DNA from 3 places in the Heliomicrobium sulfidophilum genome. Region 1 is predicted to be linked to each of the others. Evidence: riboswitches for the same ligand, from Rfam matches in the RefSeq annotation. Region 1 holds a riboswitch; each other region holds the start of a gene.

Region 1 (3,270 bases):
GGCTGCTGGGCCCTTACGGTCTCGTCATCGTCGATCCGCTCCTTCCCGGACTGAAGGAACTGCCGGAATGGGCCGCTTTCTTCACGGGGGTCCTCAAAAACAACGCTGCCCTGGGCGAAGGTCTGGCCCAAGGCGTCCGGCGGATCCGGGAACTGGGGTACACGCCTCAGGTGGAAAAGGGCCCAGAAGAGACGAACCTCTTTTTCTTTCATGAGGGCCGCCGGTTGCCCCTGGTCCATGACGGAGCAGGTTTCCGGCTCCGGGGCGCTGATGTCGCCTTCACCCGCGATGAACTGCTCGATCTGGCCCGTCGTGAGCCAGCGCATTTTTCCGCCAATGTGGTCACACGCCCGCTTTTGCAGGATACGCTCCTGCCCACGGTCGCCTATGTGGCCGGCCCCGGCGAGATCGCTTACTTCGCCGCCTACCGTGATGTCTATAGGGCCATGGATATGGGAATGCCGCCCATCGTTCCCCGGCTGAGCGCTACCCTCGTGGAGGGATTTGTAGAGAAGCTGTTCCATCGCTACGACCTGTCCTTCGCCGAAGTTCCCTCAATGCTCGAAAAACGATTGAAAGAAGAATTGGCCGCCCAGGACGAACTGGGCATCGACGATCTCTTTGAGCGCCTGGAATCGAGAGTCCGGGAGGCTTACCTGCCGGCTATTGAGCGCATCGCTAACTGGGACCGCCAGACGGAAAAACTGGCCGAAGAGAACCTGGCTCGCGTCATTGCCCAGGCGCGCTTCCTGCGCCAGAAGGTCGAGCACCGTCACCGCCAGCGCTGCCAGGACACGCGGAGTCACTTCCGAAAGTTGGAACAACACCTCTGGCCGGGCGCTCCGCAGGAGCGGGTCTACAACATCTATCCCTACCTGTTAAAATACGGCTCCACCCTCATCGAAACGCTCCTGGAGACGCCTGTCGAATGGCTCGACTCCCATTGTCTGATCCGGTTCTGACTTATCGGTGCTGATCGAAGAGAAGGAAAAAAGCCGCACCGGTCATTCAAAAACATCCGGCGCGGCCTCTCTATATACTTTTTAATTTTTTATATCAAGTTAGCATTCAAATTACATAGCGAAGAGATGGTTGCCGATCTTGGTGGTGATCACCCGATTGCGCATCCAGCCATCGGAAGATTTGCCGGGATTGAAGAAGAAGAGGGCGCCTTTGGAGGGATCCCAGCCAGCCAGCGCATCCTGAGCCGCCTTTTGGGAGAGGGTGCTCGCCGGGCGGTTAATCATCCCGTTTTTCACTGGTGTGAACTGCCAGGGATCATAGATGACGCCAGCGACAGAGGCAGGGAACTTGCCGCTCTTTGTCCGGTTGAGCACGACGGCGCCGACGGACACCATGCCTTCATAGGGCTCTCCGGAGGCTTCCGCCTCGATCAACCGGGCCAGCAGGTCCACGTCAGATTGGCTGACGCCGCTGTTCGCGCTCTGGTTTTGACGGCCGATCCCTGTGGGCACCTTGAGGACCTGATCAGGACGAATCTCATCAGCGGTCAGTCGGTTCAGTTCCTTAATGGCCCAAGTGGAGGAGCCGAAACGGTTGGCGATTAGAAAGAGACTGTCGCCCGATTTGACGGTGTAGGTAAAAACGTCAGGGATGTTCAGCACTTTGCCGGAGGTCAGGTTGCTGGGATCGACCTTGTTGGCGCTCTGAATCAGGGTCCAGGGAAGACCGAAGCGCTGTCCCAACGAATAGAAGCTGTCACCCGGTTGGGTTGTGTACTGCCATGCATGGGCCGGGGTTACAGCGGCGCCTCCCCAGAGCAGGAGGGTAAAAGCTGCCGACAGCATCCCGGCGCGCAGCCAGGAACGACGGAAGACCATGAAAGCAATCATCCTTTCCTACGCCTTCGGAGTTAGCTGACGGGTTGGGCCAGAAAGGTTGGCCCTCTTCCGAAGAAGATTCACCCCTCGCAGTCGGCAAGCGACTGCGGAACGACCAGTGATGGTCGCGGTTCCTCCGTACCCCCTTTGGGGATTCGGCGCTTTATTTTTGATTCTCCGCAATTATACCGACCTGGACAGGCCCTGTCATGACGATCATTCTTCCTCCAGCGGAAGAGTCTGGACGGTTTGCCAACTCCTTCGACCCCGTGACAGCAATGTAGACACTGTGTCCAAAGAATATGGCAGTTCAGAAGGAAAATTGCCCAATATGTAGAAATATCAGAAAAATACGAAAAGGAGGTGTGCCTTGTGCAACAACGAGATGAAATCGTCACCCAGTTGTTCAACTGGGTGGCTATCATTAATGCTTCCCACAACCCGATTATCGCCACAGACCATGAGGGACTGGTGCGCGTCTTCAACAAGGCCGCCTCCCGCGCCTTTGGCAAAGAGGCCCGCCATGTCATCGGTCTGCCGATCGAGGCTGTCATTCCCAGATGCCGTCTGCGCGAGACGATTCAAACAGGCCAACCCCTGACCGGCTTGCGCTTCAAGTACCAGGAGCGGATCTTTTTCGTCAACCTGACCCCCATCCTGCGCAAACAGCGACTCGTCGGCGCCGTAGCCATTTTACAAGACGTGACCGAATTGGAATCGGTCGTGGAAGAACTCAACCGCGTGAAAGAACTGAAGGGCACCCTGGAGACGATTTTAGAGGCCGCTTATGACGGTATCATCGTCGTCAACGCCGAGGGCGTGATCACCATGGTCAATCAGGCCTACTGCAACTTCCTGGGATTTCGCGAGTCCGACCTGCTGGGTCGCCATGTGGCCGACATGGTCGAGGGGACGCGCATGCACATCGTCTTACAGACAGGACAGCCGGAAGTGGGCGACCTGCAGCATACCGGCGTCCATGACTACATCGCCATGCGCATCCCCATCGTCAAAGATGGACAGGTGGTTGGGGCTGTCGGCAAGATCATGTTCAAAAACGTGAACGAACTAAACGCCCTGGCCTCGAAGATCAATACCCTGCAAAAGGAGTTGAACTACTACAAGGTTGAGTTGCAAAAGTTCCGGGGCGCTCGCTACAGCTTTGAGGCCGTTGTCGGGACCAGCTATGCCATCCGGATGATCAAAGAAACGGCCCGGCGGGTGGCCCGGACCGATTCAACGGTCCTGCTCCGGGGAGAGAGCGGCACAGGCAAACAACTGCTGTCTCACGCCATTCACATCGAGTCAAATCGGAAAGAGGGACCCTTCATCCAGATCAGTTGCAGTGGCCTGGGACCGGAAGCGCTGGAGATCGAACTGTTCGGCGCCATGGGAGAGGCGCCGGCGTCGGCGTCATCGGGCAAGTATG
Region 2 (3,270 bases), on a different contig from region 1:
TGAGTCCTTCCCCGGCGCCATCCTGGGAACGACCAACTGTGTCATGCCGATTCGCGGTTCCTACAGCGACCGCATGTGGACCTACGGCTGCGCCGGCTTGGAAGGCGTGCCGAAGATCGTCAACGACGACTTCTCGGCGCTGATTGAAAAAGCCCTTTCCCTGCCGGAAGCCAACTGGGCGTCGGACAAGACGATGACGACCGGTTTCCACCATGAGAACGTGCTGGCCCTGGCGCCGCAGATCATCGAAGCCGTCAAGGCCGGCAAGATCCGCCGCTTCTTCGTCATCGCCGGTTGCGACGCCCCGATCAAGGAGCAGGAATACTACCGCGAACTTGCACTGGCGGTGCCCAAGGACTGCGTGATCATCACCACCTCCTGCGGCAAGTACCGCTTCAATGACATCGACTTCGGCGACATCGACGGCATCCCCCGCTACATCGATCTCGGTCAGTGCAACAACTCCGGTTCGGCTGTCAAGATCGCCCTGGCCCTGGCGGACGCCTTTGGCTGCAGCGTCAACGACCTGCCCCTGTCGATCGTGCTCAGTTGGTTTGAGCAGAAGGCTTGCGCCATCCTCCTCGGCCTCTTCAGCCTCGGCGTGAAAAACATCTACCTGGGCGGCCGGGCGCCCGAATTCCTGACGGCCAATGTGGTTGATGTGCTCGTGAAAAACTTCGGCCTGAACCTGATCGGCAACGTCGAAGAAGACCTCAAGAAGATGCTCGGCGAGTAAGTAGCATAGCGATTCAGATATTGTGCCCCAACTGGAACAAAAGCGGCCCTCTTGCCAAAAGGGGACGCTTTACCCTTTTTTGGGGAAAGTTGTGTACTTCCTTGGAAAACCTTGATATACTGTATACGATACAACAACATACGCCCACGAGAACGCTTAATTCCTGGCACCAGGGAGCGGGGGAACCAATTTTTGGGGTGAATCCGGCCGCCAGGCCGGTAGGGTGAGCAATCCACCCGAATCCGTCAGCTAACTTCGTCAGCGTGGATGGTACGTTGGGGCGCAACAGTCTGCATCATTTGTTCAGGCTCTTATTTCATTGCGCATTAAAGCCCCGGCTCTTCCAGGCCGAGGGCTTTTTTATCTTTAAAACTGACAACAAGGAGGAGAATGGCACGATGGATCACAGGGCTGCCTTGTGGCCCCCTGAAGTTGCCTGTAAGGGCAATTTCCTGCGGGCATTGGAGCGTTTTTGGGTGGCGAACCCGATTTTCTTCGAACTGCTCTGCCACAGCCGCACCCTCGAAGAGGCCAGGGAGAGGGCCTTTAACTACTTGGTCGACTTTGAACGAAAAGTGCTTCATTCCCGGGCGCTGGTGGCGCCAGTGGAACGGGCGCTCAGCCGCAAGGCGATCCAGGTATTGAAAAACATCTTTGCCCGCCGCAACGAGGAACTGACCCATGAAAGCGCTCTGAAAATCCTCCACCAGTTGGCCCACGGGGAGCCGGTTTCCGCCACAGAGGCTTTTGTGGAGGAGATGCGCCATCTCTTTTTGGCGATGAAGGAAAAGACGGGGCTCTATGAGTCGCAACCGACGCCAGCGCTGGGGCGGGACGCTCGCCTGAGCAGACTGGGCCTCATGGTGCAGGAACAGGTGGACCGGTTCGCCCACGGGTTGCGCGACGATGTGATCGAGCGGCGGCAAACCAACCGCCGTCGTTTCCTGGAGCATTTCGGGGCGACGATGGAGGAGTGGAATGACTGGCGCTGGCAGTGCCGTCAGGTCATCTGCGACGCCGCTTCTTTGCAGGATCTGGTCGATCTTACCGATGAGGAGCGGGCAGCCATCGAACAGGCGCGCGCCGAAGGGCTCGCCTTCGGGGTCACTCCTTACTACGTCATGCTGATGGACCGGGAACCGCACCGGCGTTTTGACCATGCCGTCCGGGCCCAGGTGCTGCCGCCAATGGATTATGTGGAGGGCATGCTGGCGGGGCGAGGGGATCCCTCGAAGAATTTTGACTTTATGGGGGAAGGCGACACGTCGCCGGAACGGCTCGTCACCCGCCGCTACCCCATGATCGCCATCCTGAAGCCCTACAACACCTGCGCCCAGATCTGCGTCTACTGCCAGCGCAACTGGGAGATCGATGATGTCCTCTCGCCGACGGCGGCCGCCCCGGACGACAAGATGAGCAAGGCCCTGGCCTGGTTCCGCCACCATCCGGAGGTGGAGGAGGTGCTGATCACCGGCGGCGATCCCGGCATCATGTCGGACGGGGCGCTCAAGCGGGTGCTCGACGCCGTCAGCGCCTTCGATCATGTCCGGCGCATCCGCATCGGCACCCGCACCCCCGTCGTCCTCCCCATGCGCATCACCGACGCCTTCGCTGATCTGCTGGTGTCATACCGGATCCCGGGGCGGCGGGAAGTGGTCGTCATGACCCACTTTGAACACCCCTACGAGGTGACGCCTGAGGCGGCCGAAGCCGTTCAGCGCTTGCGGCGGCGCGGCCTGCCCATCTACAACCAGGGCGTCTTTACGCTGGAAAACGCCCGGCGCTTTGAGATGGTGGCGCTGCGCCGGCTCTTGCGCCTGATCGGCGTCGACCCCTATTACACCTTCAACGCCAAGGGCAAAGAGGAAACGCGCGCTTACCGGGTCCCCATCGCCCGCCTCCTTCAGGAGCAGGCCGAAGAGGCGCGGCTCATGCCCGGCCTGGTCCGTTCCGACGAAGCCGTCTTCAACATCCCCCGCCTCGGCAAAAACTACCTGCGCGCCGGCCAGGACCATGAGGTGATCATGGTCGACAGCGAGGGGCGGCGGATCTACGAATTTTACCCTTGGGATATGCCCTCCGATCCGCAGCCCTTCCTCTTTACCGACGTGGCGATCCAGGATTTTTTGCACGCGATGGCCCAGCGCGGCGAGGATCCCCAGGCGTATCAGAGCATCTGGTATTACTATTAAGCCGCACTTGAATGACAGGCCCTCTAACGAGAGAGCCCCGGCGGATAACGCCGGGGCTCTTCGCTGTTTTCGTTATTTCGCTTCCTGGTAGTGGGGGGCCGTCAATTCCCGCACATGTTCTTCAAAGAGCACTTTGTCGACGAAGACGGTTAGGTGCCGGGTCAGGTCCATCTCATAGGGCCGCTTTAAGGGGATTCCGTCAGCGCCGTAGAGGAGACGGACGACAGGGCGGCTTTGGAACGCCTTATTCACGTCGACGACGACGCCGATATCGCCGGTGTTCAGTTGAACGGTGCTGCCGATGGGGTAGATGGCGATATTCTGCAAGAAGATCTGAGAGAG
Region 3 (3,270 bases), on a different contig from region 1:
GGCGGCTGCGGCGGCGCTGACCCATTTTTTCCATTGCGTTGTCATCGGGATTCCTCCTCGTTTGTCTGTCGATAGGGGGGAGCGGAGCCTGTCGGGTTCAAAGGGCGGGAGGGACGACGGCGGGAAGGAGGACTCGGTTTCGATCGCCTTGGCGTAGGCGGTCACCCGCCGGTCGGACCATTGCTCCAGTTCGGTCAGTTCAGCCAGTGTGGCGGAACAAGGGGCGCAGGTGTCCAGGTGGCGTTGCAGTTCTGCTTTTTCATCAGCGGTTACTTCGTTGTCCAGATAAGCCTGCCAGGTTCCTTGATCACGGCAGTTCATCGGATCACCCCCCTTTGAGCGGCTGGTTGCGGAGTAGTTCATAGGCTTTTTTGAATCGCTCGCGGGCCCGGATGAGCACTGTTCCCACGGAACTGCGACCGATCTCGGCGGCAACGGCGATCTCGTCGTAACTGAATCCGGAGAACTTGAGCAGCAGGACGAGGCGGTCTCGTGGCTGCAAGCGGTCCAAGGCCAGGCGGGTGAGGCGCGCCTCCTCCCGTTCCAGGACCACCTGCTCGGCGGACAGGGCGGCTGTGGCCGCCGTCTCAGCAGAGGCTAGGAGAAAGACCTTTTCCTCGCGCTGCCGGCGGCTCCCTTCGCTGCGCAGGTGGCTATAGCAGAGGTTGCTGATCACCTTGCTCAGCCATGCGGCAGGGTGCTCCACCGTGTCAAGACCGGTTCGATGCAGCCGCAGGAAGGCTTCCTGGACGAGATCCTCTCCAGCGGCAGGGTCCCCCAAAAGGAAGGCGGCCTGGCGGCCCAGCTTGGGCGCCATCTCCCGATACAGTTGTTGAAAGCGCTGTTCCATATTTTCACCGTACATCGGAGTTGAAATGGCGATGGGATGGCCGTCGATGGTCTTCGCCCCCTTATAGCCGTTGCGCAACGGTCCCTTTTGGGTTTCCATCTTAGAGACGGCGCCGGGGGAGAAAAGGTGACAGGCCAGGCATTGTTTTTCTGAAGGGAAGGTTTTCGGGGCTCGGGGAAAAGTGTTTTATAATGAGGGGAACCTCGTTGGCAAGAGTTCGCGTCAAAGATTACAATAACAAGAAGCGGGGCAATCGGACAAGCCGGAAAGGTTTGGGATGATCACATAGGAACGGAGGATGGGCCATGCTGGAAAAAGAGATGCGGATGCGTTCGATCACGCGCAAGGAGTTGGGAGAAGCCCTGATCGAACTGGGCGGTGTGGAGCAGTCGCCGGGGCGCTTCGAGGGAGAGGGTTGGCGCGTTGATTTGGGGGCGGAACGGAAGGTCTCCATCGGCGCCTTCCGCCTGCCCGAGATCGTGGTGACCGTCCGGGCCGAACCGGATGTCTTTGAGCGTTTCTTGGCGAGGTTTCGGCTGAAGACGTTGCGGGGAGGGTAAAAAGCAACACCCGCAGCCTCTCTTTCACGGCGCGGGTGTTTATCTCAGATAAAGGTGACTATCTTATTGATTAATATCCCACGGGTTGTCATCACTCGCAGGCGAATTCTCGGTCAGCCCCCGTTGGCGGCAACCCGGACGGTCGACCGTCCCGCCTGCAACAGGCCGGCGCAGTATTCAATGATCTCACGACGACGAACGATACCGATGAAGACGCCGCGGTCATCAAGGACAGGGACAAAGTTCTGTTCACTGGCCAGGGAGATCAGTTCCTCCATCTCTGCATAGATGTGGACAGGCTTGATGTTCATCCGCTGCGGCACATCGATGAGGGAGACCTTGTGCATGGTGTCGAAGCTCAATCCAGGCGTATTCTTCAGCTTCCAGAGGAGATCGCCTTCGGTCAAGGTGCCCACGTAACGGCCCTGGCTGTCGATGAGGGGAACGGCGGTGTAGCGGTGGTATTCCATCTTCTCGGCAGCCTGCCGCATGGTAGAGTGGATGGGGAGGTGGATGACATCTTTTTTCGGGATGAGAAAAAATGCGATGTTCACGTCGGGTAATCTTCCTTTCTCCAGCGACGCTTACGAGGTTAGCTGTCGGGTTCGGGCGGCGGAGTTGCCCTACCTGAGCGTCGGAGGCCCAGGACTCACCCCAGAAGTGGCGGTGTTATCCGCTACGGTTGGTTCCCCCGCTTCCCTGCCCGGGAACTCAGCGATTTGTGAAAATTAAGACTATTTTCTGGATTCGCCTTGGAACCGTTCTTACAAAGGAATCATACACTGCCTCGCCCCCTTTGTAAAACCCCCGATTCGGGCGCAGGGGGGCGTTAGCAGGGAATTCTCTTATGATTGCTAACGTTTTTATGTTAAGGTTTTGTTTTTTATTTCAGAGGAAAATAAGGCGGCGCCGTCGAAAATTCATCGAATGAAAATGGGACTGAAATGGGGGCGGGCGTAATTGTTTTCGGCGCGATCGGGTAAAGTCTCCGAACAGTATGCCGTCGGGGATACGCTAGCTGACGACGTCTTCACCGTCGACGGGCGGCTGTTGATCCCCAAGGGTACGCTGCTCACCGACGCGATTTACCGGCAGATCCTCAAATGGGAAGAGATCGGCATCTTGACGGGACAGAAGCCGAAGGTTTCCGGCCTGGAGATGCAGTACGAATCTTTGAAAAAAGTGGGACAGGAACAGGTTCTGTTCCAACAGTCCATTGAGACGGTGCGCGATGTCTTTCTCGACATGCGCGAGGGACATGGCTTCAATGAAAACGCCATTCGCGACACCACGATGGAGATCGTCTCTGCCATCGCCCGTGATGAGAAGATCGGTCTGCGCCTGTCGCGACTGTGGGATACCGATGATTATACGCTCCATCATTCCGTCGACGTCTGCCTGCTCAGCACGATGATCGGCATGAGCCTGGGCCTCTCGAAAGCGGAGTTGGAGAGCCTGGCTGTCGGCGCCATCCTTCACGACATCGGCAAGATCTACATCCCCGACGCGATCCTGAACAAGCAGGGCAAGCTGACCGACGAAGAATTTACTCTCATCCGCTCCCACCCCGAGGCGGGGATGAAGGTCTTTCAGGAGAGCGGCGTCCGCCTGCCCGAGGAGCAGATGGCCTGCATCCTCCAGCACCAGGAGTGGTGCAACGGCAAAGGCTATCCCAACGGCCTGCGCTACGCCCAGATCCACCTCTTTGCCCGCATCGTCGCTGTCGCCGATGTCTACTCGGCTTTGACGACGAACCGTTCCTACCGGGGGCGGCTTGATCACATCAACGCCGTCAACATCATGAGTTCCAGCGCCCGGGACCACCTCGACAAGCACATCCTCTTCGTCTTCATCGACCGG

The links. Region 1 has a riboswitch for cyclic di-AMP ahead of AC0CW1_RS03930 (cell wall hydrolase). Riboswitches for the same ligand answer to the same signal wherever they lie in the genome.
Region 2: linked by a shared signal. The riboswitch ahead of AC0CW1_RS09125 (KamA family radical SAM protein) and the one ahead of AC0CW1_RS03930 (cell wall hydrolase) in region 1 are both predicted to bind cyclic di-AMP.
Region 3: linked by a shared signal. The riboswitch ahead of AC0CW1_RS09220 (CBS domain-containing protein) and the one ahead of AC0CW1_RS03930 (cell wall hydrolase) in region 1 are both predicted to bind cyclic di-AMP.

Annotation. Positions count from the first base shown of each region.
Region 1 is NZ_JBVTZZ010000004.1:468,415-471,684, reverse strand. It holds gene bshC (bacillithiol biosynthesis cysteine-adding enzyme BshC) at 1-962, shown strand, start outside; gene AC0CW1_RS03930 (cell wall hydrolase) at 1,074-1,841, opposite strand; cyclic di-AMP (ydaO/yuaA leader) riboswitch at 1,848-2,012, opposite strand; gene AC0CW1_RS03925 (sigma 54-interacting transcriptional regulator) at 2,214-3,270, shown strand, end outside.
Region 2 is NZ_JBVTZZ010000005.1:715,153-718,422, reverse strand. It holds gene hcp (hydroxylamine reductase) at 1-736, shown strand, start outside; cyclic di-AMP (ydaO/yuaA leader) riboswitch at 880-1,015, shown strand; gene AC0CW1_RS09125 (KamA family radical SAM protein) at 1,213-2,928, shown strand; gene AC0CW1_RS09120 (HD-GYP domain-containing protein) at 3,001-3,270, opposite strand, start outside.
Region 3 is NZ_JBVTZZ010000005.1:739,453-742,722, reverse strand. It holds gene AC0CW1_RS09235 (zf-HC2 domain-containing protein) at 1-321, opposite strand, end outside; gene AC0CW1_RS09230 (sigma-70 family RNA polymerase sigma factor) at 326-949, opposite strand; gene AC0CW1_RS09225 (MoaD-like domain-containing protein) at 1,156-1,410, shown strand; gene AC0CW1_RS09220 (CBS domain-containing protein) at 1,524-1,964, opposite strand; cyclic di-AMP (ydaO/yuaA leader) riboswitch at 1,977-2,137, opposite strand; gene AC0CW1_RS09215 (HD-GYP domain-containing protein) at 2,371-3,270, shown strand, end outside.